DNA from 3 places in the Gilvimarinus sp. 1_MG-2023 genome. Region 1 is predicted to be linked to each of the others. Evidence: predicted binding sites of a transcription regulator. Region 1 holds the regulator's gene; each other region holds the start of a gene.

Evidence for each region. Region 1 encodes sigma-54, which starts transcription at its own class of promoters, with help from an activator protein. Its sites were predicted from a motif close to TGGCACANNNNTTGCNNT; they were not measured.
Region 2: the regulator sigma-54 is predicted to act here: its motif matches at 6,846-6,863, upstream of flgA (flagellar basal body P-ring formation chaperone FlgA).
Region 3: the regulator sigma-54 is predicted to act here: its motif matches at 2,854-2,871, upstream of Q4563_RS13220 (CmpA/NrtA family ABC transporter substrate-binding protein).

The regions. Positions count from the first base shown of each region.
Region 1 is NZ_JAUOSC010000003.1:202,448-212,706, reverse strand. It holds gene Q4563_RS06475 (YhdP family protein) at 1-1,545, shown strand, start outside; gene yjgA (ribosome biogenesis factor YjgA) at 1,567-2,088, opposite strand; gene Q4563_RS06465 (HPr family phosphocarrier protein) at 2,085-2,366, opposite strand; gene rapZ (RNase adapter RapZ) at 2,375-3,241, opposite strand; gene ptsN (PTS IIA-like nitrogen regulatory protein PtsN) at 3,247-3,705, opposite strand; gene hpf (ribosome hibernation-promoting factor, HPF/YfiA family) at 3,711-4,001, opposite strand; gene Q4563_RS06445 (RNA polymerase factor sigma-54) at 4,082-5,587, opposite strand; gene lptB (LPS export ABC transporter ATP-binding protein) at 5,718-6,443, opposite strand; gene lptA (lipopolysaccharide transport periplasmic protein LptA) at 6,445-6,972, opposite strand; gene lptC (LPS export ABC transporter periplasmic protein LptC) at 6,959-7,537, opposite strand; gene Q4563_RS06425 (KdsC family phosphatase) at 7,537-8,079, opposite strand; gene Q4563_RS06420 (KpsF/GutQ family sugar-phosphate isomerase) at 8,105-9,070, opposite strand; gene Q4563_RS06415 (calcium/sodium antiporter) at 9,116-10,078, opposite strand; gene Q4563_RS06410 (MlaC/ttg2D family ABC transporter substrate-binding protein) at 10,259-10,259, shown strand, end outside.
Region 2 is NZ_JAUOSC010000001.1:452,307-462,565, forward strand. It holds gene flgF (flagellar basal-body rod protein FlgF) at 1-467, opposite strand, end outside; gene Q4563_RS01950 (flagellar hook-basal body complex protein) at 722-3,076, opposite strand; gene Q4563_RS01955 (flagellar hook assembly protein FlgD) at 3,112-3,828, opposite strand; gene flgC (flagellar basal body rod protein FlgC) at 3,839-4,285, opposite strand; gene flgB (flagellar basal body rod protein FlgB) at 4,296-4,694, opposite strand; gene Q4563_RS01970 (CheR family methyltransferase) at 4,889-5,746, opposite strand; gene Q4563_RS01975 (chemotaxis protein CheV) at 5,821-6,780, opposite strand; gene flgA (flagellar basal body P-ring formation chaperone FlgA) at 7,027-7,755, shown strand; gene flgM (flagellar biosynthesis anti-sigma factor FlgM) at 7,896-8,210, shown strand; gene Q4563_RS01990 (flagella synthesis protein FlgN) at 8,296-8,772, shown strand; tRNA gene Q4563_RS01995 (tRNA-Arg) at 8,835-8,911, shown strand; gene Q4563_RS02000 (16S rRNA (uracil(1498)-N(3))-methyltransferase) at 8,943-9,668, shown strand; gene Q4563_RS02005 (putative bifunctional diguanylate cyclase/phosphodiesterase) at 9,629-10,259, opposite strand, start outside.
Region 3 is NZ_JAUOSC010000013.1:29,847-40,105, reverse strand. It holds gene Q4563_RS13235 (TspO/MBR family protein) at 1-154, opposite strand, end outside; gene Q4563_RS13230 (DUF6635 family protein) at 218-1,195, opposite strand; gene Q4563_RS13225 (hypothetical protein) at 1,447-2,586, opposite strand; gene Q4563_RS13220 (CmpA/NrtA family ABC transporter substrate-binding protein) at 3,144-4,439, shown strand; gene Q4563_RS13215 (ABC transporter permease) at 4,515-5,501, shown strand; gene Q4563_RS13210 (ABC transporter ATP-binding protein) at 5,530-6,381, shown strand; gene modA (molybdate ABC transporter substrate-binding protein) at 6,472-7,185, shown strand; gene modB (molybdate ABC transporter permease subunit) at 7,182-7,844, shown strand; gene Q4563_RS13195 (ATP-binding cassette domain-containing protein) at 7,831-8,808, shown strand; gene Q4563_RS13190 (cytochrome b562) at 8,833-9,195, opposite strand; gene Q4563_RS13185 (PadR family transcriptional regulator) at 9,332-9,673, shown strand; gene Q4563_RS13180 (hypothetical protein) at 9,670-10,259, shown strand, end outside.

The sequences.
Region 1 (10,259 bases):
CGTTTATCGGTGGAGCTCAATCATGGTGATGAAACCGCTGAGTCGAGAGAGGATCAACGCCTGGCGGCTATTTCAGTACATGCAGATTTGACCGAAGCGGCGGTTAACTTGCCCACTCCTTTGGGTAAAGAGCGTGGTGAACCTGGCACGGCGGTGGTCAATTATATAATGGGCAGTGAGACTACCTTTGTCGATGTTCACTATTTAGATCAAGTTCGAGCGATGTTGCACTTTGAACAGGACGAAAAAGCATTGATTAGTGGTGCGGTTGGGCTTGCCGCTGAGCCTGAGTTTCCATCGACCCCTGGCTTACATATATCGGGCAGGGTAGAGCAAATAGATATTGCTACCTGGCAGAATGTTTTAAGTCAGTATAGAGGCTACGAACAGCGAATGCTCGGTGAGTTAAATGAGCCGCAAGTAGCCTCTAGCCAGATACCAATCTCTACAGACTTGCTAATACATCGACAGCCTCTTGGTGCAATTGCTCTGACTGACTTACGTTTAAGGGCGAGACAGCTTGAAAGTGGCTGGGACTTTCTTATTAATAATAACGCGATAAATGGCGAACTCTATTGGCCAATACTAGCGTCTGAGCCGATGCGTATTGTCATAAATAGTTTGAATGTTCCCGCTGAATTACTGGAAGGTGAGGGGGGCGACAAATCACTGGAGTTGACCAACACACACACTTGGCCGGATGCAGAGGTGAGTATCGACTCGTTACGGCTGGCCGATAAGGATTATGGCCAGTGGTCTTTTAACCTTCAACCCAGTAAGGATAAATTGGCTTTCACTGATATTAAAGGCGAAATCCGTGGTATGGAAGTGAAGGGTATCAACGGTGCTGGTGCTACCCTAGATTGGACGTTGGGTGAAGCTCCTCAGACTGCATTGGCCGCCGAGCTTAAGGTCGCCAATATGTCGAAAACTTTGCAGGCGTGGGGTGCTCCTCCCAGCCTGGAGAGCCAAGATGCTTTGTACAGAATGGACTTTACTTGGCCGGCATTGCCGACGGATGTCGATTTAGAAACAGTATCGGGCCAACTCGATGTGAAATTGGGGCAGGGACGTTATTTACGTGACAGTGCCGGTGCCAGTGATGGGCTGCTGAAATTCTTAGGATTATTTAATTTCGATTCTTTAGCGCGCCGGGCAAGGTTGGATTTTTCTGACCTGTATAAAAGTGGTTTGGCGTTTGACAGTATTACCGGGCAAGTGGCGTTTGATGAGGGGCAGCTTAATATTACAAAAGCCTTTCAGTTGCAGAGCCCTTCAAGCCGAATGGAGTTGACAGGCAGTGTGGACATGGTGGCGCAAACTTTGGATACCCGGCTGGTCGCCACTTTGCCGATGACCGGTAATCTGACAGTTATTGCAGCTCTTGCTGCAGGTTTGCCGGCTGCAGCTGGTGTGTTTGTTATCAGTAAACTGTTTGAGGAGCAAATGAATAAGGTCACCAGTGTTCGCTACGCAATTACCGGTGACTGGGATGATCCGCAAACGGAATTTTTAGGCGTGGCTGATAGTGCTGCGAATGATTGATACCGTTTTTGAGTTTCTAAATTATTGGTGTGCCAGCACAGTATCACGCAAGTAGCGGAATAATTTGCGGGCATGAGCAGGAGCTTTCGCTTGGCTTTTCTCTTTTTGCGCCATTCGAACCAATTGTCTTAAATGCTGGATGTCGACATCGGGATGATTGCTAATAAATTGTTGCAATGTGTCCGGGTTGCCGTCGATAAGCTGGTCGCGCCAATTCTCCACTTGATGTTGACGCTGAGTGTTGAGTGAATGCTTGGCGTTTAGATTGTCCAGTTGTTGTCTAACCTGTTCGCCGTCTACCTTACGCATGACCTTGCCGATAAACTGAAGGTGTCGACGGCGAGCCTCCCGCTGCCTGATGCGGTGCATCTCTTGAATGGCCTCCAGCACTTCGCTGGGAAGGTCGAGGCTTAGCAGTTGGCTATCACTTAATTCCGTCAGCTCCTGCCCCAGTGCTTGCAGAGCGTGCATCTCGCGTTTGCGTTGAGACTTGCTCGGTAGGTCATCAAACTCTAGGTCGTGCTCTTGATCTTGATCGTTCATGGTGTGTCTTCGTCCAATTCTTCAAAGCCCGACTCAATTAATGAGCAGATGGCTTCCAGCGCCTGATCGGCATTGTCGCCACAAGTGGCGATGTGTAATTCTTTGCCCAATCCGGCCGCGAGCATCATCAGCGCCATAACACTGTGGCAATTGGCATTTTTACCTTCACAGGTCAGTTCGATTTGGCAGTCGTATTGATTGGCCACGGCCACCAATTTGGCGGCGGATCTGGCGTGTAAGCCCTTGCGGTTAATTATGGTCACAACTCGGGTTGGCATGGGAGGCTCTATTGTGGCGCGTCTAATTCTCTGTGACGAACCTGCACATTGTCCAGTTCACCTGAGAATTGTTGTTGTAGCTTGTCGCATAAATAGACCGAACGATGCTGACCGCCGGTACAGCCAATAGCGACAGTAATATAGCTGCGATTATTAGCTTGGTAGTGTTGCCACCAGCGACCTAAGAAGTGGGTTATATCTTGTAGCATGTCTTGTACTAGCGGTTCTGAATCTAGAAAATCAATAACATCGACGTCGCGTCCAGTTTGGCTGCGTAGACTTTGCTTCCAGTGCGGATTGGGTAGGCAGCGTGCATCAAACACGATGTCGGCATTGTTGGGCGGGCCGTGTTTAAAGCCAAATGACTCAAATAATACTGCCATGCCATCTGAGTGAGGTTCGGCAATACGAGATTTAATCAGCTCGCGCAACTGATGCAGGTTTAGATCCGTAGTGTTGATGACAAGATCTGCCGCATCTCGCATGGGCTCAAGTAACTGGTGTTCGGTTTCAATTGCTGCGGTCAAGTGGCGATGTTTGTCACTCAGTGGGTGTTTACGTCGAGTTTCACTGAACCGCTGCACAATTTTTTTGGTTTCAGCGTCTAGAAAGACAACGGTAAAGGGTAGGTGAGCATCTTTATGATGTCCTACCATTGAGGGGAAAATTTCTAAGTCTTGCCAAGCGTCGCGAATATCGATGCCAATGGCAAAATTTTGATTGTCCGCGTCTTTGTGCAGTTGAATTTGAGTGATTAGCGCAGGCAGCAGGCTTACCGGTAAGTTATCGATACAGTTATAACCGGCATCTTCCAGCGCGTTTAGCGCGGTACTTTTCCCCGAGCCCGACAAACCACTGACAATCACCAAATGCATAGTGGTTAGCCTGCTGGTGACTGGGTGGCAGCGGCAAAAAGCGCTTGCGGGTTTTGCGCAGACCGCAATGCCTGGCGAAACTGATTGTCATTAAGCGCGCTGGCCAGCGCGGCCAGCGTTTTTAAGTGTTCGTCACATGACTCCTCGGGAACCAGCATGGCAAATAATACATCGACCGGTTCACCATCCATTGCATCGAAGTCAATGGGGTCTTTTAAGGTGATTAGTGCGCCCAATGTACAGTCGCAACCTGGTATGCGTGAGTGGGGGATGGCGATGCCATGGCCAATACCGGTAGAACCGAGCTTCTCCCGCGCGATTAAACGCCGAAATACGTCATCGGCGTCGAGCATGGGTGAGTTCTCGGCAATGGTATTGGCGAGGATCTCTAGTGCGCGCTTTTTACTGACCCCTTCGATATGGCATAGGGTGCGTTCTGGGGATAATATTTGAGAGATTTCCATGAGTATTATCTGTGGCTTTTCAGCTTTTCTTTGTGTTTGATCACTTGACGGTCAAGCTTGTCGGTAAGGGCGTCAATGGCGGTGTAGAGATCTTCGGAGTCTGCATTAGCAAAAATGTCTTTGCCGCTGACATGTATGCTCGCTTCAGCTTTTTGGGTTAGTTTTTCCACAGTGAGAAAAACATTAATGCTGGTGATGAGGTCATTATGGTGCGTTAACTTTGCAAATTTATTATGAACATACTCTTCAATTGCTTCGGTTACCTCAATGTGATGACCGCTGATGTTTATTTGCATATAGCTATCCTCCTGAATCAGGGTGGGCCTATCCCACCCAGCCGGCCGCAATAGTGCCACCGGTGCATAAACAGACTGTATCAGACAATGCTTTTACGTTCATTTGATGGTGGAATATTGAGCGACTCTCGATACTTGGCAATCGTTCGCCGTGCGACCCTTATTCCCTGCTCGGCCAGCATGTCGGTAATTTTGCTGTCGCTGAGTGGTTTTTTCGAGTTTTCAGCTGCCACCAATTTCTTAATGATAGCGCGGATTGCAGTAGACGAACACTCACCGCCTGAATCGGTGCTGACGTGAGATGAAAAAAAGTATTTCAGCTCAAAAATACCCTGGGGGGTGTGCATATATTTCTGCGTAGTCACCCGCGAAATAGTCGACTCATGCATTTCTACCAACTCGGCGATATCGTGTAACACCAAGGGTTTCATGGCTTCTGCGCCATACTCCAGAAATCCTCGTTGCTTTTCCACAATACAGGTGGCGACTTTCAACAGGGTTTCGTTACGACTTTGTAAGCTTTTTAGAAACCAGCGGGCCTCTTGTAAATTGTTTTTCAAAAAGGTGTTTTCGCTGCTGGAATCGGCTCTTTTAACCAGTGATGCGTAATCGGAGTTGATTCGTAACCGGGGAGCTATATCCGGATTAAGCTCAACGGTCCAGCGCCCTTCACGTTTATCGACAAATACGTCGGGCACGACATACTCGGTTTCGCGAGTGTCAATAGCGTCACCCGGGTGGGGGTTGAGGGTTTTGATTAGGGCAACCGCCTGCGCTAACTCTGGCTCTTTTAAGCGTGTTTTGCGCATTAATTGCCGGTAATCGCGGCTGGCGAGCATGGGGAGATATTGTTGAACGATTTGCTTGGCGGCATCCAAAAAAGGTGTGTCGGCGGCAAATTGGGTCAGCTGAACCAACAGACACTGCTCTAAATTCTCGCTGCAGATTCCCGATGGATCGAATTGTTGCAATCGGTGCTGTACAGCTTGCACCTCATCCAGTTCAAGCTCTTCGAAGTTGGGTGCTAAGCCTTCAAAAATTTCTTCCAGAGTAACGCTCAGCAGCCCGCTGGGCTCTACAGCGTCAATAATGGCCAGAGCGATGATTTCATCGCGCTCAGACATCGGTGTTAAATTGAGTTGCCACATTAAGTGGTCGTACAGTGTTTCAGTACTGCCACGACGGCTTTCGAAATCTGAGTCGTCGCCCTCGTAGTTGCTGGCCGGTAGTGCCGGCGCAGAGCTCTCGTAAACATCATCCCAGCTGGTGTCCACCGGGAGGTCCTGAGGGATTTCTTCGTTCCAATCGCCTTCAGCATTGTTTTCAGGTTCGGTTTCAGTGGCTTTGGCGGATTCTTGAGTGAGGCTGCTGGTCTCATTAATAGCAGCTTCTTGTTCGGATTTTTTTTCCGCCTCGGTGCTAGGCTCGTTGTTCTCTTCGGTTTCCAGCATGGGATTGGAATCCAGCGCCTCTTGGATCTCCTGCTGGAGGTCCAAGGTCGACAACTGCAGCAGACGAATCGCCTGTTGCAGTTGGGGGGTCATAGTGAGCTGTTGGCCCAGTTTTAATTGTAACGATTGTTTCATGGCTTCTTCAGTACGATCTTGCAGACTATGGTTTGAGTTTAGTCAGCATGTCGCCCCCAAGCAATAGCTCCTAGCAATCTTTATGCCTAACAAGGAGAATTAAGTATATGTCAAGGTGGCGAACCGGCTTTTAGAGCATAAAATGCTCGCCAAGGTAAACTTTGCGCACTTTCGCATTGTTCAGTACTTGTTCTGAACTGCCTTCGGCGATGATATGCCCTTCGCTGACGATATACGCTTTTTCGCATACACCTAAGGTTTCACGGACATTGTGGTCGGTAATCAGTATACCGATATTGCGGTCTTTTAAGTGGAGGACAATCTGTTGGATATCGCTGACGGAGATAGGGTCGACCCCGGCAAAGGGTTCATCTAAGAGGATAAACTTAGGGTCGGTGGCAAGGGCTCGCGCTATTTCTACCCGCCGTCTTTCACCGCCTGACAGAGCCATGCCCAGGCTGTCGCGAATGTGGGTGATGTGGAACTCTTGCAGTAGTGACTCTAACTGCTCTTCGCGTTCGGCCTTAGAAAGCTCCTTGCGAGTTTGCAATATGGCGAGAATATTATCCGCGACAGATAATTTACGAAATACTGAAGCCTCTTGTGGTAGATAGCCAATACCCGCTTGGGCACGCCCGTGGATGGGCATATGTGTCAGGGATTGATCGTCGATGGCCACTTTGCCTTTATCGGCGCGAACCAGGCCGGCAATCATGTAAAAGCAAGTCGTTTTCCCCGCCCCGTTGGGGCCGAGTAGGCCGACTATTTCGCCGCTTGATACGCTTAGGGAAACATCAATGACGACTTGGCGCCCTTTATAGCTTTTGGCCAGATTATCTGCGCGTAGTGTCGACATATTACTGCTCTATCAGTGCCGGGGGGATGGTCATTTGAATGGGTTGGTCAGATTCATGATCGCCTTCGGCGCTGACCAGTTCGCGGTTGATGTCGTAGCGAATCTCATGACCTTGCATAACCGCGCCGTCTTGCTCCAGTAAAGCGCCTTTACTTAGCGATACGGTATTGTTGGCACTGTTGTAGGTAATAATGCCCGCCTTAGCGCTAACCACGCCGCGATCAATGCTCGGTTGCTGCTCAAAGTGGGCGGGTGAGCCCTCGGCAGTGATTTGTTCAACGCTATTGTCTTGATCGAATTGAACCACAATGGTGTTGGCGCGGATGATCAGTGAGCCCTGCTGTAGGCGGGCCTCGCCAGTGTATGTAACACGACCATTTTTCTGATCGAACGTTTGCTGGTTCGCTTGCAGCTCAAAATTTTGCTCGCGATCACTGGGTAGGCCAAAAGCAGTTGTGCTGACGATTGCCAATAGCACAGTGAGTACGCAGTGCTTCAGTTTAGCGGGAAGCCTTTTAGTCGGGAGCATAAATACCTTTTACCTCAGACAGCAGTGCCACACGACCTGAGTCGAGATCGGCGGATAAGCCGACGGCGCTGGTAGTGCCGCGAGCGCTTTGCATGGTAACAGGTTTATCTGTTGTGGCAATTTGCTCGTGAGTGTTTACTAAGAGATCTTCGGTAGTGACATCCAGTCGGCCGTAGCGTGGATGCTCGCTATAAGCGTTGACGGTGCCGCTTAGCTGAAGAGTCTGTTGTTCAATATCCGCTATTCCCTGGTTGGCGACTAGGTGCCAGGGGTGACTGGAATTCTCACTCAGAAAAGTGAGTTCCGGTTGCTCAATATAACCCTCGGTGGTATCAGCGGTTTTAAAGTAGGTGACTTGGCGCGCTTTAAGGGTGTGGGTCAGTCGGCCGCTGTCATCGAATGAGCGATCGGTCATTTCTACTAGATAAACCTCGGGAAAATCTGGGGTGCTCGTCTCGCCGGCGCCTTTTACTAAATCGTTGGGTGAGTATTGCAAGGCGCTGTACAGCAAACCGCTGACCAGCGCAATGGTAATAATCCAGGATCGCGGTTGACGAGGTCGCATTAAGCTTGCTCTGGCGGTAAGTGCTGGCCAATGGCCGCGCGATAGTGCCCCTGCGCTTGCAGGAGTAAATCGCATGCTTCGCGTACGGCGCCATCGCCGCCGTTACGGTGACTGACCCAGTGCGCGTATTCAGCTACCGAAGCGTGCGCGTTGGGAACGGTTAGGGCCAGGCCCACGCGTGTCATGATGGATAAATCGGGCCAGTCATCACCCATGTGGGCAATTTCTTCGGGTTTTAAATTAAGCTGGTCAAACACCTCTTGCAGCGCTTGCCATTTATCTTCGCGGCCTTGTATCACCAAATCTACCCCCAGCTCTTTAGCGCGCCGGGCGACGATCTCGCTCTTGCGCCCTGTGATAATGGCAACTCGGACATCACTGTACTTTTGCAGGCTCCTAATGCCTTGTCCGTCTTGGGTGCAAAAACTTTTCATCTCGTTGCCGTGATTGTCATAGTAAAGCTTGCCATCGGACAGAATGCCGTCGACATCGAGAATCAGCAATTTTATCTGTTTGGCCAGTGCCAGTGTTTGTTGAGTCATAAGTAAGTACTTGTATCTGAGGGCATTAGACCACACCCGCCCGCAAAAGGTCGTGCATATGTAAGATGCCACAGGCCCGGTCGCCTTCGGTGACCACCAGTGCGGTAATCTTGGCTTCTTCCATCACTTTTAAGGCTTCAGCCGCTAAGGTGTCACGGGCGATGGTCGTGGGGTTGGGGGTCATGATGTCACGCATGATGGCAGAGTGAATATCAATGCCCTTATCTATTTGGCGGCGCAGATCACCGTCGGTAAAAATGCCAATAAGCTTCTCGCCTTCAAGGATGGTGGTCATACCGAAGCCTTTGCTGCTCATCTCTAGCAGAGCTTTTGACAGGCAGTCCTCGGGGCTGGAGATGGGTAGCTGGGGGCCGGTGTGCATCAGGTCTTCGATCTTGAGCAGTAGCTTGCGCCCCAAGGTGCCGCCCGGGTGTGAGAAGGCAAAATCTTCGGCCGTGAAACCACGCGCTTCCAGCAAGGCGATGGCCAGCGCGTCGCCCAGGACGGTGGTGACTGTGGCGCTGGACGTGGGGGCTAGTGCCAATGGACAAGCCTCGCGCTCAACTTCAATTGATAGATGAATGTCGCAGCTCTTGGCTAAGGTGGAGTCGGGGTTGGCGGTTAGGGCAATCATGGGAACCCCTAGGCGCTTGATCAGGGGCAGAAGAGTAATCAGCTCGCTGGAGTTGCCCGAGTAAGAAATGGGCAGCAAAATATCATCGCGAGTTAGCATGCCGAGGTCGCCGTGGCTGGCCTCGCCGGGATGCATAAAGAAGGCTGGGGTGCCGGTGCTGGCCAGTGTCGCGGCAATTTTTTTGCCCATATGGCCGGATTTCCCCATGCCGGAAACGATAACGCGCCCCTTACAGCCGAGCATAAGTTGACAGGCTCGGGCGAAGTTACCGTTGACGCGCTGGCCCAAGGCTGCGACCGAAAGGGCCTCCTGCTCAATGGTGCGTTTAGCCGAAGCGATAAAGTCAAAGTCGGTCATAAGTGCTTTTCGTTACTCTTAGTCAGCGGTTCTGTTCCTATTCTATCAGCCGAGAAGAATAAAGTAGTAGCCTGCGTATATCGCAAGAAACACAACACCCATCAGCTTGCCCAGTCGGGGGCCTCCGCGGCGGCGGTAAACAAAAGCGCTGACCAGTAAAGCTAGGGCGAGCAGGGCCGTTAATGCCGCCATGGCGAGATAATCTCGGTGAAATACCGCCGGCTCCATAGCCAGAGGGGCAATCACACCGGGCAGCGACATAACTGCCAATAAATTAAATAGGTTGGAGCCGATAACATTGCCAATGGCGATATCGTGATGGCCTTTGAGAGCGCTGGTTACCGAGGCGGCAAGTTCGGGCAGGCTGGTGCCCACCGCGACGACGGTCAGCCCAATGACCAGGGGGCTAACTCCAAAGTGAAGAGCAAGGTCGCTGGCGCCGCGCACGAGAATATCCGAGCTCACCACCAGAGCGGCCAGGCCAAACACAAACCAGAACAGAGCCCGTCCCCGGCTCATGTTGGGGATGTCGTCGTCGATCTCTTCCGGGTGGTGACGTTTACTCCAGATAATCAGCGCCATAGCACAGGGTAGGGCAAGGAGAAGTGCAACGCCTTCACCTCGGGATAAGTGCGCATCCCAAAGGAACCAACCTGCCAGCGCGGTGATCAATAGTAAAACCGGCATTTCGGTTTTAAGTAAATGATTTTGTACCGGCAGTGCGGCGATTAACGCAGTCGCACCCAGTACCAAGCCTATATTGGCGAGGTTGGACCCCAAGGCGTTGCCAATAGCCAAGTCGCCTTGACCTTGCAAAGATGCATTTAAGGAGACTAGTACTTCCGGTGCAGAGGTGCCCAGAGCCACAATGGTTAGGCCAATGATTAGCTTTGAAACACCGTAGTTATTCGCTAACGCGGCGGCACCGCCAACAAATTTATCGGCGCTCCAAATCAGGCCGGCGAAGCCTACCAGTACGAGTAGCGCGGGTAGCCAGAGGTCGGTCATAGAGGGCTCTCAGGGTGTGGGTTGAATCTCAGTTTATACTGGGTGGCGCCAAAAGGCGCAGTTGCATACCGCTTTATAAGTGGGTGGCAGCGAGGTGAGATGGTATAGTGTTACGCCTTGCGCGGCAATTGTCGTCGTCGCCATTTTTTTTGAATTTTTATCAGATAAAGGAAGCGTGTAA
Region 2 (10,259 bases), on a different contig from region 1:
GTTTCCGGACCTTCACCCTGCGCAACAATGGACAAGGTGCCATCGGCTCCTATAGCAATCTTTTCGATAGGAGGTAAAGCAATGGGGCCATTATTCCCCAGCACAGGAAGGCCACTGCCCGTGCGCAAAATGCCATTAGCATCGAGTTGAAAGTCCCCTGCTCGGGTATAGCCTTCTGACCCATCGTTACTTTGAACTGCAAAAAAACCAGTGCCGTTTATGGCCACATCGAGATCACGACCTGTCGCATTGATAGGGCCAGATTCAAAATCTGTGGCGGGTGACTCAGTTAAAGCGTAAGCACGAGTAGGTTGGCCATCACCGTAATAAACACCCATGGAACGCGCTTGCGCAAAGTCGGCGCGAAAGCCGGTGGTGTTTACGTTGGCCATATTATTGGCATGATTCGCTTGAGCCATCATGTTGTGCTTGGCTCCGGTCATGGCAATGTAGAGGGCTTTGTCCATACTTGACTCCGCTAGTTTTTTGTCACTTTGACGAAAAAGAATCTTCTAGCAGTGATATAGCAATGGCTGTGCCAACGGCAGATTTCAAACAAGAAAGGAAAGTATATTCTTTTTATTTCAACAACTTAGGTGAGTAAAGCGAGGCAAGTATAAAGGATGATTAGGCTAACCTATAAATTGACACACCAAACTAGATAACCAAGTGCCAAACAAGCGGCAAATAACTTCCGTTATTTGCCGCTTGTTTGGCTTTGTTAGCGCAGATTGATAATGGTTTGTGTAGTTTGGTTGGCCGTTTCGATGGTTTTGGCACTGGCCTGGAAGTTACGCTGGGCAATAATCAAATTTACCAGCTGCTCTGATAAGTCCACATTCGACTCCTCCAGAGCCCCCGAGTTGATGGTCCCCAGTGAGGCCGTACCAGGAGCACCAATAACAGCCTCACCAGTATCGGAGGTTTGCGCCCACATGGTATTGCCTGCAGGCTTGAGTGCCTCGACGTTATTGAAGTTTGCCAGTGCAACCTGACCCAGCACCTGGGCTTCACCATTAGTGAAACGGGCGAAGATAATGCCACTATCACTAACGTCCAAACCTGCCAGCCGACCAGTGGTATAGCCATTTTGATCCAGTTGCTCCACCCCAAACTCAGCACCAAACTGGGTAGAGCCCGCCAAATCAATCAAAAAGTTAGAACTTGAAGGCGGCTCAACCACAGGCACCACCCCACCTTGCAACACATTTAACGGCCCCAGTGATCCGGTTTCATTACCTTCATCATCAACCGGCGTCCAGTTAGAAACCAGCATTGTATCCGTTAACGACTCATTTAAGCTGCCGTCTTCGTTAAAATGCACATTGTAAGAGGCTCGAGTTGGCAAAGTGTTCTCTGGAGACGGCAAAGTTGGATCTGGGTCACCGACTTCTTGACCATCAACCTGTACATACATTACCCAGTGGTTGGGCGAGGTAGAGGCGTCAGCAGGATCGTATGGCTGTTTAACAAAGTACTGCGTCATTGTATGAGGGTTGCCCAGGCTGTCGTGGACCGTGGCAGAGGTGGCGTGGTTATAGGTGGCCTGATCATTAGGGTCAAAAGAGTTAATGGGCACCTCAGTAAAGCTTGCCGCCGTCAACGGAGCAAATAAATTACCTACCGCCGGCACGCTATCTGCAATGACATAACCTTCTTCCATCACAATCGACACTTCACCACCGATCACTAGGCCGTCATTGATACCGGTCAAGCTTTGCACCCCGGTACCTGAGCGGCCGATCACATCAAGCACACCAGGCGTGGCGTTCACGTCGGAGTCAAAGGCAAAACTTAAATCCGTTCCAACACTCGAGGTTATCACCAAATCACCTGCTGTATTAACCTCAGCGGTGACACCAGGCAAAGTCGAGGTAGATAAGGCGTTTATTTCTGCCGCAATATTTGCTGGAGTATTGGAGGTAAGCAACACACCGTTTAACGTCAGATTACTATTGGTGTTATCCAAAGTGCCCGATTGTACTGTTGCTTCGGTCGTTGCGGAGGCGGTGACACCAGCCAATGAATTAAGCTCCGATGCGGTCTGTGCTGCAGAAGCTCCATCCTCCGAATTGAAAGTCACTGAGCCGCCGCTTGGACCTTCAATTTCTAACGTCTGCGATTGATAACCGTTGTCGACGTTGGCGATCCCTGCTACCGACGCCGGCGCACCGGTCATCGCGGTAGACAACGCGTTTGCCCCAGTCACCGCGCCTAGCGTAACAGTACTAGAAACACCTTCATTGATATCACGCAGCTCAAGGTTGCCGCCGTTGGCAAACGCCTGAACGTTAATCGGGGTCGGGCTACTGAAAATAGCACTATTGATTAGGTTGGCAACATCTTGCACTGAGTTTGCGGTAGAAGAGTCAATAACTAAACTCAACGTTCCATTGCCCGAGGCTGGTGTGGAGCCGGCCAAAGTGACATCAAAAGTCGTTGGGTTAGCGGCAAAGTCAATCGGTACAGCCACAGCCCCTAGGTTCATCGTAGTGGTCGTGGCATCACTAATGCCAACCTGGGCAACTCCGATTGCTGAACCGTCTGTCGTGAAGCTTGAGCCGACGGACTCCAATACACTTTGATTAGCATTCAAGTTTAAAGTGGCCTCGACACCTGTGGTTTGGCGCGGCGCCTGTGTGCTTACATCCACCTGTAAATCGCTCAGCGTACCACTTACATTGCCATTATCATCGGCACTGTAACCTTGTAAATTCATTCCCGTATTGGTGACGATAAAGCCTTCGCTGTCGAGGCCAAAAGCACCCGAACGCGTGTAGAGCTGCTCCCCCTGATCGCTAACCACGAAAAAGCCTGCATCACTTACGGCTAAGTCCAACTGGTTTTCAGTGAAGTTCAGGTTGCCCTGACCAAATTGCTGGCGAATTTTTAGTAAATTAACGCCACTACCTGGGGCGTTTGAACTACTACCGAGTAAGGAGCCTGCGTAAACATCGCCAAACTCCACACGTGAAGTCTTAAAGCCGGTAGTACTGGCATTGGCGATGTTATTACCGGTGACTTCAAGATCAGTATTGGCGGCCCGGATACCGCTAAGCGCAACGTTAAATGGCATGGTCCGTTTCTCCTTTAGAAACTAGCCGCTTGGCATTAATTAAATTGAGTTACTTGGCTAATGTCGACAGGGCCAACCCCTGCCAAATTAAGCGTGATCGAACCATCATTACCTAGGGTAACGCTATTAACATTGGCACCCAGTGAGGTTTCCAGCTGTTCAGCTTCGCCATCGATCATGGCATTGACTTCAATTCGGTATTCACCCGGCGGTAGAGGCTCTTCACCGGCACTCCAGTCGACAAGCTCACCGTCCACCTCCATATACTGACCGTCCCAGCGGAAAACCATATCACCCGCTTCACGCCCATCGACGGGTACTTTACCCACCAGTGAGCCGCCCTCGCTGTAGATATTAATTTCCATAGCACTGGTCGACTGCTCCAGATTCAAAGAGCCGGCAACAATGCCGCCATTGGTCAGTAGCGCCGTATCCGTTGGTACGGAAACTGACCGCCCAACCAGCGATGAGGCTTGCAGTGCTTGATTCGACATAAAGTTGCCGTTGAAACTCTCAAACTGGCCATTGAGTCGCTCCAACCCCTCAACCGAACTAAACTGAGCCAATTGGGCAATAAATTCAGTATTTTCCTGAGGGCTCAAAGGGTCCTGATTATTCATTTGAGTAATCATGAGCTCTAAAAAAGCCGATTGCCCCAATTCATTGCTTGCCTCTTCCGGCTCTTTGTTCGCAATACTCAGGTTACTGAGAATATTGGCCGCTGAGGTTCCGTCGTTACTTACTTGTGTCACGGCAGACTCCTTACTGTCCTAATGTGAGTACGCGCTGGGCCATCTGCTTGGCAGCGTTCATCACTTCAACATTGACCTGAAACGAACGAGATGCCGAAATCATATTAGTCATCTCCTCCACCACATTGACATTGGGGTAATACACATAGCCCTCTTCGTCTGCCAAAGGGTGGTTGGGTTCGTAGCGCTGCTCATAGGGAGCATCGCTTTCAACCACACCCAAGACGGTTACCCCAGCACTGGCATCGCGATCCGCGCCACCAATAGCTTCAAGACGGTTAGTGCCTAAGGTGTCTTTAGCGACAGCGGCAAACACGGGTTGACGTGAGCGATAAACATCTCCGGCACTGGAGCTGGCCGACTGTGCATTAGCAAGATTACTAGCGGTGGTGTTCAGGCGCAGGCTTTGAGCATTCATGCCAGAACCGGCAACATCAAAAATAGTATTGAGCCCCATGGTATTACTCCTACTGTCCGGTCAAAGCCTTGCTCAGGCCTTTAAATTTTTTGTTTAGCAACATAAAGCTGGTTTGGAATTCCAACGCATTTTTCATAAATTCAGCGTGTTCAACCTGATCTTCGACGGTATTACCATCAACCGATGGTTGATGTGGCGTGCGGTAGTCCAAACCAGGACTACCGCTGGAACTGCCATGAATATTCAGGTGGCCTTCGTCCGTTTTTGCTAAGGCCCCGGGCATGTTTCCGGCAGCCTTAGCCAAGGCACTATGAAAATCAAAATCTCGAGATTTAAAGCCTGGGGTATCAGCATTCGCTAAGTTGTTGGCCAGAACTTCTGCCCGCTGTGAGCGAAGTTTAAGAGCCGGTTCAAATGCACCCAGTGCCTGATCGAAAGAAATTGCCATGATTGCCTCGTTGCGTTAGCGTCACAAGCAATAAAGCACAGGCCATGCCAAACCTAGAAATATCTAATATCTCATTGATTTTATGGAGTTTTATTTTTGATTGAAATATAAACGGGTACTGCAGAGGTAAGAATGTAAGGACAAGAGCGGCAAAGGCTTACCGCCTTTGCCGCTTAATCGAAAGCTGTAAATTGTTAAATAGCCCGGTAGAGGATACCTGGCTCACAGCGAACCATTTCAAACAAATTCGAGGCTGCGCCTACGCCTTCGGATGAACCGAGAAACAAAACGCCTCCGGGTTTTAAGCTGGCGTGTATTTTTTGCAGGATTTTAAGCTTTAGCTCGGCATTAAAGTAAATCAAGACATTGCGGCAAAAAACAATATCAAAACGCCCCAGCGCCGCGTAGGAATCCATCAAGTTGAGTGGGCGGAATTCGACCCGCTCCCGTACGGTTTGGTTTATTTGCCAATTATTGGCATCAATTGTGGTAAAAAATTGATTGCGACGTTCTACCGACAGACCCCGCATAACTGATAATCGGTCATACATTCCCTGCCTTGCCTGCTCAAGCACAATCGACGAAAGATCGGTTGCCACGACCTGCACAGGCCGAGCCAAGGCACCCATGGATTTCCGCTTATACTCTTCGGCAATCATACTCAGCGAGTAAGGTTCCTGGCCCGAAGAGCAAGCCGCCGACCAAATCCGGAGCGGACCATACATCTTATTAGCTGGGGCCATAAGATCGGGCAGGAGAACATTCTTTAAGTATTCATAAGGGTAACCATCGCGAAACCAAAAAGTTTCATTGGTGGTCATAACGTCAATAACCTGATCGCGTAAGCGCCGGTTACTATTCATTTTGAGTGCCTTCACCAACTCGGCAAAGTTTGGCAGGTTATACTCTTCTAGCAGCCGCCGAACCCTGTTGGCCACTAGATACTGCTTATTTTCGCCCAAGGCTATACCACAAGCGTCTTTTAGAAACACCCTAAACTGATCAAACTCTACCTGCTCCAGAGTATGTGAAGATTTAATCGGGCTACTCATATCAGTCCTTAACAACCACTAAACAACAAACCACTTTAAATAAGCAACCTATCTAATTGAATATAAAGGCCTTACTACTCATTACCACTTTCTTGTAGCAGGTCTTCCCCTGTGATCGCCAAAACCCTGTCATTCACCCGCTTAGCTAATTCATCGGGATGGAATTTAGCCAAGAAGTCATTGGCGCCAACCTTTTCCACCATGGCCGCGTTAAAAACACCGCTAAGCGATGTATGCAGCACCACATACATATCTTTTAGTTTAGGGTTACCACGTATCTCAGCGGTAAAGGTATAGCCATCCATTTCCGGCATTTCAATATCAGAGATGATCATTATCAGCTCTTGATACGGGTCTTTACCCTCTTCGATCATGCCATTGATGTATTCGAGAGCCTCCCGACCATCTTTTTTCAAGGTGGTGGCAATGCCCATAGACTCCACAACCCTTTGGATTTGTTTCCTGGCAATGGTGGAATCATCCACGATAAGAATATGTCGCTTCACCACCCTTTCACTTAACCCGTCTTCAAAAATACCTTCACTCACTGTTTCATCGACAGGCGTAACCTCGGCAAGAATTTTCTCAACATCGACAATTTCAACCAGGCGTTCCTCAACCTCGGTGACAGCGGTTAAATAGTGCTCTTTGCCGGCCCCCATGGGCGGTGGATGAATATCACCCCAATTCATGTTAACAATACGCTCCACCGCACGAACCAGAAAGCCTTGTAAGGTTCGATTGTACTCCGTGATAATGACAAAACATTCTTCGATGTTCTCCAGCGGTTTGCGGCCAATAGCCAGATTCATATCCATTATTGGCATCGTGCCGCCGCGAATATGAGCCACGCCCCGCACTACTCCACTGCGCCCGGGTATCTCATTCAGCTTGGGGCACTGCAAAACCTCTTTTACCTTAAAAACATTGATGCCATAGGTTTGCCTTCCAGCCAGACGAAACAGCAATAACTCCAATCTGTTTTGACCCACCAGCTGTGTTCGTTGGTTAACACTATCGAGTACACCTGCCATATTCTCGCCTCAGTTTTACATCGCCATCAATTTAAAGCGGTTCCCATCCTATGCGCTAGACGCGAAGGCACATTCCTTGCAGTATCCCCACTTATATGTATTTAACTCTTATTAACGGCTATTTTTTGACACTCTTTAATAAAACCCGTTAATTATGTGTCATCTGGCGCCTACTGCATTGAGTATAGGCTCAATCTCAGCCCAGATTATCGTTTATTGCCACTGTGTTTATAGAATAGGACAACTATGGGCCGCCTACGTACTTTTTGCGTCAATTTAGGCTATACAGTCGCACTGGGGTTTGTCTCCTTAGTGTCTGCTGCCAATGAAGCCGGCCACAACCCACCGCACGATCTGCAGCAATTGCGGTTGGCCACCAAAGAATACCTTCAAGATTACTATCAAAATCGATTTGATGCCGTAGAAATTACCGTTAATAGGCTCGACCCTCGACTGCGACTCGCCCACTGCCCCTCCCAACTAGACTTCGAGGTCAGAGATTTAACCCACAATGGCGGTGCTATTACGGTGAAAACTCAATGTTTAAGCGCTGCGCCGTGGAGTATTTACATTGGAGCTCAGGTGAATGTTTTCCAGAATATCGTTGTCGCCAGTAAAGCCTTGAGTCGCGGAGACATTTTAGTAGAATCGGATCTGACTGAGAGTCGAATGAATAGCTCTAACTTACGAAGTGGTTACTTTACCGACAATTCGGATGCAATAGGCAAGGAGGTTCGACGCAATATAGAAGCCGGAGAACCCTTGCGCGACGGAATATTGACAATACCACTGGCGATTAACCGGGGGGATATCATCACCCTCGCGGCCTCCAATGGCGTTATCGGAGTTAACACGCGGGCGGAAGCACTGGGCAGCGGTCGGGTAGGCGAACAAATACGGGTACGTAATTTATCATCGCAGCGTATCGTGACTGCCAATATCGTGGCAACTGGCCGGGTCGAGGTTAATCCTTAAGCCACAGGCAGAAATTTATTGTAAATAATCGCTAAAGTTATAATACAGACGGCCGATAGCAGCTATGCGAGAGGTATATCCTTTGGCAATCTGGTATGGGCACCAGGTTATAACTGACCTTTTAAAGTTGGATTAAGCATATGGCTATTGACACAAGCAATACCTACAAACCGGGTACAGCGACAACCGGACGCTCCAGTGGCAGCGCTCCCCTCTCAACGAAATCCGAGGGAAAAAGCGGCGCGCCATCAAGTCCACAACCGGCCACTGATCAAGTGGTACTGAGCGCCGAGGCGCAATCGCTAAGCCGCCTGCAAGAAGCCGTTGATACGGCTCCCGATGTGGACAGCGACAAAGTCGCCGAAATAAAGCAAGCGATTGCCGAAGGGCGCTTTGAAATAAACGCCGAACGGCTGGCCGAAGCTATTCTGTCTCAGGACGACCTTATCGGTTAAACCCTAGGGCTGAGCCAACTGCAGCCTTAGGGTTTCGTACAGTTTCGACTTACCCATTTTTTTCGACTTACCATAGGTGCCCACTATGTCAGTTAACCCCTCACTTGTCTCGCAAATGCTAGACAATGACCTTGCCGCCGCCAAGGTCCTACTGGAGCTTTTGCAGCGCGAAACCGAGCTGCTGAAAAACCGCCAACATACCGAGCTGGAATCCACCCTTAGCGTTAAAGCCGAACACCTCAATGTTCTGGATGCTCACGCCAGAGAACGAACCTCTTTATTGCTGAGTTTGGGGCTGGCTAACGACAGCGATGGTTGGTTGGAATATATGCAATCTACCCCATCGCTGACACCCTTGATTGCCAAATGGCAGGAGATACAATCCGTCATTACCCAATGCAACCAACAAAACACCAAAAACGGCAAATTAATCAACCGCTCACAACAAACGCTAAGTCGAATATTAGACTTGGTAAAAGGTAAGTCTGCCGGTGATAATTTGTACAACGCCAAAGGCGTCACCACAAGATCAGTCAACAGTGGTAATGCGGTAAAAGCCTAAGACAACTTGGCTTTAGCTGCTAAAGTTTCTACAATGGGCGCCTCGCTCCACAGGAGCGACAGGCCCCGGTAGCTCAGCTGGATAGAGCAGCCGCCTCCTAAGCGGCAGGTCGGACGTTCGAATCGTCTCCGGGGCGCCAACTTACCCACCCTGCCCTCTGTCCTTAAACTATGAATTTAATCTTGTTATTCCCCAGTGATTTCAGCCGCGACAATACCGTCACACTGCGCGATGAACGCCGGGTTCGGCATATTACTCAGGTTCAGCGCATCTGCGTCGGGGACACTTTGAAAGTTGGGTTAATCAATGGCCAAACGGGTGTTGGGCAGGTCATTGAGCTGGGTTCCGACTCGGTAACCATGACAGCGTCGCTCACTCAAGAGCCGCCAGCGGCGTCGAACATCAGTATTATTTTAGCGTTGCCCCGCCCTCCTATGCTGAAGCGTATTTTGCAAACCATCAGTACGCTTGGGGTAAAAGAGCTGGTTTTGCTGCAAAGTTCCCGCGTGGATAAAAGTTACTGGCAGACACCTCAATTACACGAAGACAAAGTAAGGGAAGAGTTGATACTGGGGTTGGAGCAGGCCCGGGATACGCGGATGCCGGCTATCCATCAAGCGAAACGCTTTCGCCCATTTATTGAAGACGAGCTGCGAGACTTTCTCGGTGAGCGCCAAGGTTTTATTGCCCACCCCTATGCCCGGCAGCACAGCCCCCATAATGTCAGCGCCCCCAGTGTGATTGCAATTGGCCCCGAGGGCGGCTTTTTGGATAAAGAAATTGATGCTTTTGAGCAGCGCGGCTTTACCGGAATCTCACTAGGCCCGCGTATTTTACGGGTCGAGACGGCTGTCACCTATTTGCTCGGGCGCTTTTCGAGCAATGCAATAAACTGATCCGCCGGCACCGGTGGGCTAAAGTAAAAGCCTTGGTAATAATGGCAACCATAGGACTTTATGATATCCAGCTGGGCACTGTTTTCCACCCCTTCAGCCACAAGGCCTAAGCCCAACAATCGCCCCATGGTCACAATAGTTTCCACCAAAACCCGATCATTGCGATCATCAATAATGTCGCGAATAAAGCTTTTATCAATTTTAAGAGTGGTAACTGGCAGCCGTTTTAAATAACTGATGGATGAGTACCCGGTGCCAAAATCATCCAGTGAAAAGCTGATACCGTTTTGCGTTAGCAGGGTAATGGTTTCAATCGCTTCTTCTATTTGCTGAATGACTATCCCTTCGGTTATTTCCATATCGAGGGTTTGATCAGGCAAATTGTATTGCTCTATTGTTTTGATAACATCGGAGGCAAAACTGTCGCGACGAAACTGCCGCGGACTGATATTTAAACTCAGCTGCATTCCTTTGTGCCACAAGCCCGCCTTACTCCATTTTTGCACAACGTCGCAGGCTTGCTCTAACACCCATTGGCCGACCTCAATAATCAACCCAGATGTCTCTAACACCGGAATAAATTCAAACGGT
Region 3 (10,259 bases), on a different contig from region 1:
CAAACACATACCCCGGCGGCGCCCAAGCCGGCTGGCGCAACTCGCCATAGAACGCACCCGCATTCACTGACGCTAAGCCGCCGATAAAAGCCGCGGCAAAACACACAACCAGCCAAACGAGCAAACTTAACCCCTTAGCCTTTAGTAAAACCATATAACTCTCCTACTTAGAGTACAGTCATAACAAGAGTACGAAATCACCGTCGTTAAGATCACTCTAGCCCACCCCCTGTCGCGCGGCATCAATAATATCCATTAGACGAGCCAGATAGGCATCTTTGGGGCGGAAGCTGCCGCTGGTACTGGCTTTAATATCGCGTTCCAAAGCATCGAGCATTCGATAGAGCCGGCGCTGATGAATGCCCAATAGCGCCTGTACCGGATCGGATAACAGCCCGGAAAAGCAGGCCAAGACCGCAAACACCAACATTACACCCAAAGTAGACAGCACAACCAATTCGATACCCGGCGTAACCGGAAACAGGGCGTAGTACCACTGCCCCACGCCCTGACCTAGAAAGAAGTTCCAAGCCGCCAGGCGGTTGGCCAAAAAACCGGCCAGTGCAAAGCCGATGGCAATACCGCCCGGAGTGAATTTTTGCAAGGTAAATGCACCTGCGATGGTGGCAATAATTGTATTGCTAATATCCGCATTGGCGGTACGGGTTAAAGCGTATTGCGCCAATGCATCATTCAGGCTTTTTTCCAACAAAGCTTCTTGTTCATCCGGCAGCGAGTCCAAGTGCTCAGCCTCAACTATCGCTTCAACAATGCACTCGCGCAGCCGACTACTGCCAGATTCGCCATCGTCGCGGTCGCGCAATAGCAGGTCGCGCTCGGCACAGGCCATAAGGTACTGCTGAATCCGGGTACGCAGCCCCACAGGACAGTGACGCAATAACCTTGCCGGTTGTCGTAAACTGAGTTTATCTAGGCCCCAGGCAAGCAAGTGCGCCGCCAAGTAAAATGGCACCCACAAAAGATTGAGAGGCGAGCGCAGCATATCCCACCCCAAACCATGACGATTGGTACGCCAGGCGCCAGGATAGCAAAAGTGTCGACTTACAAAACTGGGCACGCGTGCCCGGCACTCGGCAAAATACTTCGCCACGCCGGCATGAATAGCGGCAATGAGAGCCTCCTGACTGGGCTGCTCAATAGTGCGAGAAGAGGTTGTGATCGGTGGGGTCGTCATGAACACTACTTTAGCATTAATTGGTCTGCGCAGGATGACAGCACAAAGCCATCCAGAGCGGGGGATGATCCGAGCCTTTGCGCCGCGCCACCATATTATTCACAAGTACCTTTATTAACGCCTCCGCATGTTTAGATGCTGTCGTTGCGTTTGCTCCTCGGTCATGACCAAACGGCACTTCCCGCTCAAACAATGCCTGAACCATTCTTTGCTCTGTTACACGGGGGGTGACCTATTAAGCAAAATATTGGCTACAACTGACTAATCGCCTGGCGGTGTTTGTCTTCATCTCCCAGATTTTGGTAAATATCCGCGGCCAATCGGTAAAAACGCTTTTCATTGGGCTGACTCCGAATCGCAGCTTCAATTTTAAGCGCCGCCTGTTCATAGGACTCATCCTCAAACAGCTCGGAGGCAATTAGGTACTGATAATAAGGGTTTCTATCCCGATACAGATTGGCAAGATCCGACAAGTGGCGGTGCTGTGAGAGTTGCCCTGCATACAAATAAAGCTGGCTTAAGTTCATGATGGCGGTAAGATCCTCGGCATTGAGCTCCAGAGCTCTTAGGTAGAGCGCTTCGGCCAGTTCAGTATGTCCTTCACTCGAGTACAAAGCCGCCAAATTATTCCACAGATAGCTTTGTTTAGGTGCGAGCGTTAATGCTCGTCTCAAATAGACAAAACGCTTTGCCAAGGTTTCGCGGCTCGCTGGTAATACCATCGCCCGATTATTATAAAACTGAGCGACCGCGATATTGTCGTCAATTGTTCTTTGGGGGTAGTAGCTGCGATAGCTCTCCATATCCAGATCGACAATCATGTCGTCACGATTAAACTTCAGGTCCACACGAGTGTTTACATGGCGTATCAGTTGAACCCTGTCATTCGACAGATTCCAGGCTGGTGGAATGGTGACATCATTTATCTTCGCATCTAAACCGACATGTCGGGCCAAGCTAGCAAACAGAAGCGAAAAGCTCAAACAGTTGGCTTCGCGCAGGCGAAAAGAGTCCCTAGGGCTATGGGTCGCGGAACTTTGATAACGAATACCCATGCCACCGGCAGATTCCGGCAGCAGCAGCGCCTTATGCAGAGCCTCCACTTTTTGGTCTTGATACCTACTTCCTGCCACACTTCGCTCCGCAAAACGCTGCATCGCCGGTGTGAGCTTTAACAATGGCTTCTCAACTTCAACATAAACCCCTTGCACATCAACGCCTAAGATTTGCCCAGAAAGGGCCGTATCAATCAGCGGCTGCGGCGCCGGGGCCAGGTTGGCAGAAATCCGTGAGCCAGCGCTGCTGCAACCGGTAATAGCCAAGGCTATCAGCGGACCAATCAAGAGCCTTCCCGTCAAACTAACTAAGCGCTGCAGTTGTTTTTCCTTCATTGCCCAACCTCCATGACTTCTTTGAAGTATAGCCGTTGACGGCAAATTGCATTGGAAACCTCTCACTTTGCGCACCGTAATGAACCTCCGCGCACACCAATTGCACCAACACACCACCAAAACCACCACAAAAAAATGCACAGCAAGGATACTTTTTTATGCATCGCAATTTTTTCAATGAGCCACAAGTGTGCATAAGAGTGTATTACGCCCTAAACCCTATGTCATTAAACGTCAACACTGCACGGTTTTGGGCAATTCCAGTTTTGGCACGGCCTTTGAAACTATCGACCTGAACTTTGATGAAACATTTTTCAAAATAAACGACAAATTCTTTAGCGCGAGGCCGATGCAAACAACTTAAAAAGTAACGGAGCATTAAGCGCTACCGTTGCCGTGCTAGTAACGAATTAAATTAAACACCCTTGGGAATTAGGAGATTAACGATGGAAAATCGACTGGTAAAAAAGACATATTTAATAAGCATAGGGCACTGGCTTACACCTTTGAAGAACATCATTCTTGGCGTCGCAGTTTTATCTGCCTCTGTGCATGCCATGGCACTGGGAGAGCCAGAAAAGGAAGACCTTAAGTTCGGCTTTATTAAACTGACCGATATGGCGCCATTAGCAATCGCGTTAGAGAACGGATACTTTGAGGACGAAGGGCTTTTTGTTGAACTGGAAGCGCAAGCAAACTGGAAAGTGTTGTTGGATCGAGTCATCACTGGCGAGCTTGACGGCGCCCATATGCTGGCGGGACAACCCTTAGCGGCAACCATTGGCTATGGCACCAAAGCTCATATCATTACCCCCTTCTCAATGGATTTAAACGGCAACGGCATAACCGTTTCCAATACCATATGGGAGCAGATGAAACCACATATCCCCAAACAAGCTGACGGCAAACCCGTCCACCCAATTAAGGCCGATGCGCTAAAGCCGGTGGTAGAAAAATACCAACAGGAGGGCAAGCCGTTTAATTTGGGAATGGTTTTTCCCGTATCCACCCACAATTATGAGTTGCGCTACTGGTTAGCGGCCGGCGGTATTCATCCTGGATTTTACGCCCCACACAAAGGGGATACTTCCGGACAATTACAGGCGGATGCTTTGCTCAGCGTGACACCTCCTCCACAGATGCCTTCCACCATGGAAGCCGGCACTATTTACGGCTACTGTGTGGGTGAACCTTGGAACCAGCAAGCTGTTTTTAAAGGTATTGGCGTTCCGGTTATCACCGACTATGAGATTTGGAAAAACAATCCGGAAAAAGTGTTTGGCATTACCGCTGAATTTGCCGAGAAGTACCCCAACACCACAATCAGGCTGACCAAAGCGTTAATCCATGCGGCCAAATGGTTGGATGAGAACAACAACGCCAACCGTCCTGAGGCGGTAAAAATTCTGTCTAAACCCTACTATGTCGGGGCAGATGCGGAAGTCATTGCCAACTCTATGACCGGCACTTTTGAATACGAAAAAGGTGACAAACGCTCCGTGCCCGATTTCAATGTATTCTTCCGCTACAACGCCACCTACCCTTATTACTCTGACGCGATTTGGTATCTCACCCAAATGCGTCGCTGGGGTCAAATTGCCGAGCATAAAGACGACAACTGGTACTTCGAAACCGCCCAAAAAGTCTATCGCCCTGACCTTTATCAACAAGCCGCTCATTCGCTCATTAAAGAGGGCGAAATCAGTGCGGAGCAATTCCCGGACTTTGCGAGCGAGACCGGCTTTAAAGGCCCACAGCCAGACTTTATCGACGGTATTACCTACGACGGCAGCAAACCTACCGAGTACCTGGAAACGCTCGACATCGGTTTAAAAGCGACCGACTCTCTTTAATTTTTATTGACGCTCAATTTACGTTTTGAGCATGGCGCCACCCTGTGGCGCCGTATTATCTACGAGGAAATAAGCATGAACCCCTCTATGTTGATTAAACAAAAGTGGCAGCGAGCGAGCTTTGGCCCGGAACAGTGGCAAACCTTAGCTAAGGCCGTATTAACGCCCATGATCGGGCTATTGCTGTTTATCGGCGTCTGGCACATCGGTGCCAAACAAGTGGATACGTCGCTAGGACAATTCCCAGGCCCTGCCGAGGTTCATGAACAATGGCAAAACTTACGCACCGAACACATCAGTGAGAATGAGCGCGAAGCGGCCTTTTACGACAGACAAGAACAGCGCAATGCCAAAAAGCTGGCCCAAAATCCAAGTGCTGAGGTTCGTTGGCGTGACTTTAACCGCCGCCCTACATTCTTTGATCAAATTGTTACCAGCTTAATTACCGTAATGACCGGGTTTTTTCTGGCCACTATTATTGCGATTCCGCTGGGCATCTTTATCGGCTTAAGCAATACGGTTTATCGGGCGCTTAACCCGATCATTCAGATCTTCAAGCCAGTTTCGCCATTGGCGTGGCTGCCTTTGGTTACCATGGTGGTGAGTGCGGTTTACGTTTCAGAAGACCCTATGCTGGCCAAATCGTTTATTACCTCGGTTGTCACGGTCACCCTGTGCTGCTTATGGCCCACAATGATCAATACCGCCGTGGGTGTTGCCAGTATTAATCAGGATTTACAAAACGTCAGTCGGGTATTGCGGCTGGGGTGGTTAACACACATCAAAACCATCGTGTTGCCTTCCTCTATTCCTATGATGTTCACCGGCCTTCGCCTATCACTGGGTATCGCCTGGATGGTTTTAATTGCCGCGGAAATGTTGGCACAAAACCCAGGGCTCGGAAAATTTGTTTGGGACGAGTTCCAAAACGGTTCATCCAACTCACTGGGCCGCATTTGTGTGGCGGTATTGATGATCGGCTTTATCGGATTTCTGCTAGATCGCGCCTTGCTATTTATTCAAAGCTGGGTCAACTGGGACAAAACAGCCGTTGTGCGCTAACAGATCACCGAATGATGAGGAGAAAATTATGAGCAATACGCATTTAGAACTCAGCCAGGTTGGCATTAGCTTTCCCACCCCCAAAGGGCCTTTTTGTGCACTTAAAAATGTTGACTTGAGAATTCGCGAAGGTGAATTTGTCTCGCTTATCGGCCACTCCGGATGCGGCAAATCCACTGTACTCAACATTGTTGCCGGGTTATATCAAGCCACTACCGGCGGCGTGGTACTTAACGGTCGCGAAGTGAATGAACCCGGCCCTGAGCGAGCGGTCGTATTTCAAAATCATTCCCTACTGCCCTGGCTCACCGCCTACCAAAATGTGGAGCTCGCGGTTAAACGAGTATTCGGACGAAAAAAAACTCGGATCGAAATGCGTGAATGGATTGAACACAACCTAGAGTTGGTGCAAATGAGCCATGCCATGCATAAAAAACCCGATGAAATATCCGGCGGCATGAAGCAGCGTGTGGGCATTGCCCGCGCTCTGGCTATGGAACCTCAGGTATTATTAATGGACGAGCCTTTTGGTGCGCTCGATGCGTTAACCCGCGCCCATCTGCAAGACTCACTAATGGATATACAAGCAGAACTGGGCAACACCGTAATTATGATTACCCACGATGTAGACGAGGCAGTACTGCTATCCGACCGCATTGTCATGATGACAAACGGCCCGGAAGCGACCATTGGTGAAATTCTCGATATCGACTTGCCCCGTCCCCGAGATCGACTGGCTCTGGCGGACGACACCCACTACAACCAATACCGCAGCTCGGTACTGCGCTTTTTGTATGAAAAACAAAAAAAGGTAGAGCCGCTCACCGCGCGGCGCAGCGCCCCGCCAAAGGCCAAAAGCACCAATCATAACGCGGCCTAAGCCGCGGTATTTATGGCACAATAGCGTTCTCGCTGATTAACAGCAAGCTTGTTTCAGGCGAATACCCCGCGCCCAAACCAAGGAGCTATTGTGCGCTTTTTTTTATTGAGCTATCTCATTCTGGCCAGCGCCAACACGTTTGCCGCAACCAGTATAAAAGTGGCGGTAGCCAGTAACTTTAAGCCTACCCTTGAGGCTCTGCGCTCACTGTGGCAGTCGCAATCGCCCTATCCGCTGGTTATTTCCGGTGGCGCCTCCGGAGTCTTTACCCAGCAGATACTCTCCGGCGCGCCTTTTGATGTCTTTCTTTCTGCTGATATGGATTACCCTCAGCGTATATTTCAAAAGCTCGATACTGCCGAGCCTTTTATTTATGCCGAGGGCCAGTTGATGCTCGCATGCCACCGACCTTTTGCATCGGCCACCGAGGCGCTTAAAGCCAGCCCCCGTCTAGCCGTTGCCAATACCAAAACCGCACCTTATGGTCGCGCCGCCCGAATGTGGTTGCAACAATTCTCCATCCAAGCTCAGCCTGTCCAGTCAACATCCGTCGCCGGTGCTCTACACACTGTTGTAACTGGCAATGTCACCTGTGGGCTGGTAGCCGCCAGCTTTGCCCATATTGCCCCTCAGCTGCACTGGCACCCCGTCGAGGCTAGCCCGTCACTGCCACAAGCCGGCGTGTTGCTGAGCACCTCCGATAGAACCCAGGCCTTTATGCAGTTTTTACTGAGCGAACCGGCGCAGACGATTATCCGTAACAATGGCTATACATCGCCGCCTAGCAAAGCGGCCCAGCCATGATCGACGCCATTATCATTACCGTTAAACTCGCCGGCGTCACAACGGTGGCGTTAATGCTCTTGTGCACCCCCCTAGCCTGGTGGTTGGCCCGAGGGCAGTCGGGCTGGCTGCGCAACTGCGTTGAGGCCGCCATTGCCCTGCCGCTGATATTGCCGCCGACCGTGATGGGTTTTTATTTATTACTGTTATTAAGCCCCGAGGGTTTATTCGGCCAGTTTTTTGACCGCGGTTTGGCGTTTAGCTTTACCGGCCTGGTCATCGGCTCTTGTGTTTACTCTTTACCGTTTGTGGCGCAGCCTTTAACCGCAAGCTTTCGCCAGCTGGACCCGCAACTGATTCAACTTGGGCAGTCTCAGGGGCTCAACCGCTTTGCCGTCTTCCGACACATTATCCTGCCCTGCTGTGGCTATGCGTTTGTCGCCGCCGCCGCGCTGGGGTTTGCTCATACCGTGGGCGAGTTCGGCGTAATCTTAATGATTGGTGGCAATATTCCCGGTGAAACCCAAGTGTTATCAGTTCTGCTCTACGACGAGGTAGAGTCGCTGCAGTATGCCAACGCCCACCGCTTAGCCGGTGGGTTGGTGGTTGTTTCTTGGGTTATTTTGTTTATGTTATATCGCTGGCAGCGAGGCCGGGGAGGCTTTCATGTGGGAGCTTAAGCTCGGCGCGCATCAAATCCACTGGCCCCGGGGCGCCTGGGTGGGCGTCAGCGGCCCTTCCGGTTGCGGTAAAACTCAATTGCTGAAAAAAATCGTGTCGGGCCAGAGCGGCCAACTAAAGCTGGAGCACAACAATCTTCTAGAGCGCCCGCAGGCTTTGCGAGGCATCGGCTGGGCCGCGCAGGGAGCACCGCTGTGGCCCAATCAACGAGTGGAACAACAACTGCGCGCACTGGCCGAGCGCCACAAAAGCGAAAACTGGTTAGCGCTTGCCGCCGAGTTTCAGGTGTTACCGCTTCTGGAAAAATCGACCGCAATACTATCGGGCGGGGAGCGCCAGCGCGTCGCTCTGCTCGCGGCGCTCTTGTGTGCCGACAAACTGTTAATACTGGACGAGCCGGTATCGGCGTTGGATCAACAGGCCGCCAGCGAAATATTAATGGCGCTGCGCCGGGCAGCCGACCAGCGCAATCTCAGCGCTTTGCTGGTCAGCCACCAATGGCGCGATCTCGCCGCCAGTTGCGATTTTTGCTACCAATGGCAAAGCCGACAAACACTCGACATCAACCGCGCCCAGCACGAACTCACCGAGCAATCGCCGGCCCAGGCAGCGGCGCTCTGGCCAGTCCAGTGGTGCCAGGACCGCAGGCAATGGATGGCAGCCGGCCACGCAATCGAAACAGGCCCATTGCCCACAACGATTAACCGAGTGAGTATTGACGCCCACGAGGTTTCCATTGCTTGCCAGCACCCGGGCCCCTCCAGTATCGCCAATACTCTGCAAGTCGAGATAGGCAAAATAATGGCGCTCGATAAAACCAGCGCTCTGCTCACTTTGCACTGGGGCGAGCTGCGCCTGTATTCGCTCATCACTCACCGGGCGGTTCGAGCATTAGACCTCACCCCAGGGCTCGGGGTGTTTGCTCAATTTAAAGCTCATGCGGTGAAATCCCCGCAAGCTTAGCCTGCGGGGTATCTCTCGGGCCGATTAATCGACCTTAAGTTTGTCGTGATACTTCTTGCGGACCTTACCCAATTTTTGAAGGCTCGCCTTTACCGCCTCGACATCACCACTGGCAAACGCGGCGTCCACCGCCTTGCTTAATTTTGCCAGTCTCTGCATGCCCTGCTCAAAATCTTTTTGCTCTTCAGGGCCCATGGTTTGCGCGGCAGCGACACTGCGCGCCTCTTTAAACGCATCCCAATCGGATTGCATTTGCGCCAAGTCATTAGACTCGCGCATGGCTTTAAATGAATCACCCATCGACTCCATGGACTCATGCAGTGGGTCTGGCTTAGAGCAAGCCACGGCCAAGAGGGATAACGCTAATACGGACAGTAATTTTTTCATGGTTTAACTCCAGCAATCACAGTTTCTCTATCTTACCGCAATTTTATTACACAACACCTGATTTTGCGGATGACTTGACAACACATACTGTGTGACACATAGTATATACTGTATATCACACAGTATGAGGTGCACCGTGTCAGACAACCACGCCAAGTTCAATAAATTAACCATGGAGCTGCGTCGGGGCCTTTTGGTTATGGCGGTTCTGGAGGCTGTGGTGACCCCGCACTATGGCTACTCCCTGCGGCGGCATATGGAGCAAAACGGCCTCACAGTCGATGAGGGTACTTTGTATCCACTGCTGCGACGCCTAGAGAGCCAAGAGCTATTAACCAGCGACTGGCAGGTGCAAGAGGGGCGGAAAAGACGGGTCTACCAACTTTCGACATTAGGTGAACAAGCGCGCGAGGTAATGGCGCGCGAGTGGCAACAATTAAATCAAGCGCTAACAAACTTAACGGAGGGTGCACAATGATCAACCCATGGTTAAACCGATACGCATACGCAGTAAAATCTCACCTGCCAGCACAAGTGCGCAATGATGTCGCCGACGAACTGCTCAGCGATCTTATCGACGAGTGTGATTACCGCAGTGAAACATTGGGGCGGGAACTAAACGACGACGAGGTCAAACAACTATTGCAAGAGCGGGGACACCCGTTATTAGTTGCGGCCAACTTTCTACCCCGACCTAGCTTGATCAGCGAAAGCTTATTTCCTTTATACAGGCAGTTACTGCAAGGTCTGGTGATGCTCATCGCCGTGGTTCAATTGAGTTTTAGTGCGATTAGAGCTGCGCAAGCACCCGACCCAAACTTTTGGCAATTGTTACCGCAACTGCTGTGGAGCATATTGAATACCAGCCTTTATGGATTTGCCTGGTTAACATTACTCTTTTATCTATTCGCAGAATCAATTAAAAAAGCCAATTTACTGCAGCGCTGGCAAGCGGACTCACTGCCCTTAGTGCCAGAACGAGGAAAGTACATCAGCCGTACCGGCTCGGCCATTGAGGTGGTAGTGCTCATTTACGTAACCGCATGGGTCAACAAAACAATCCC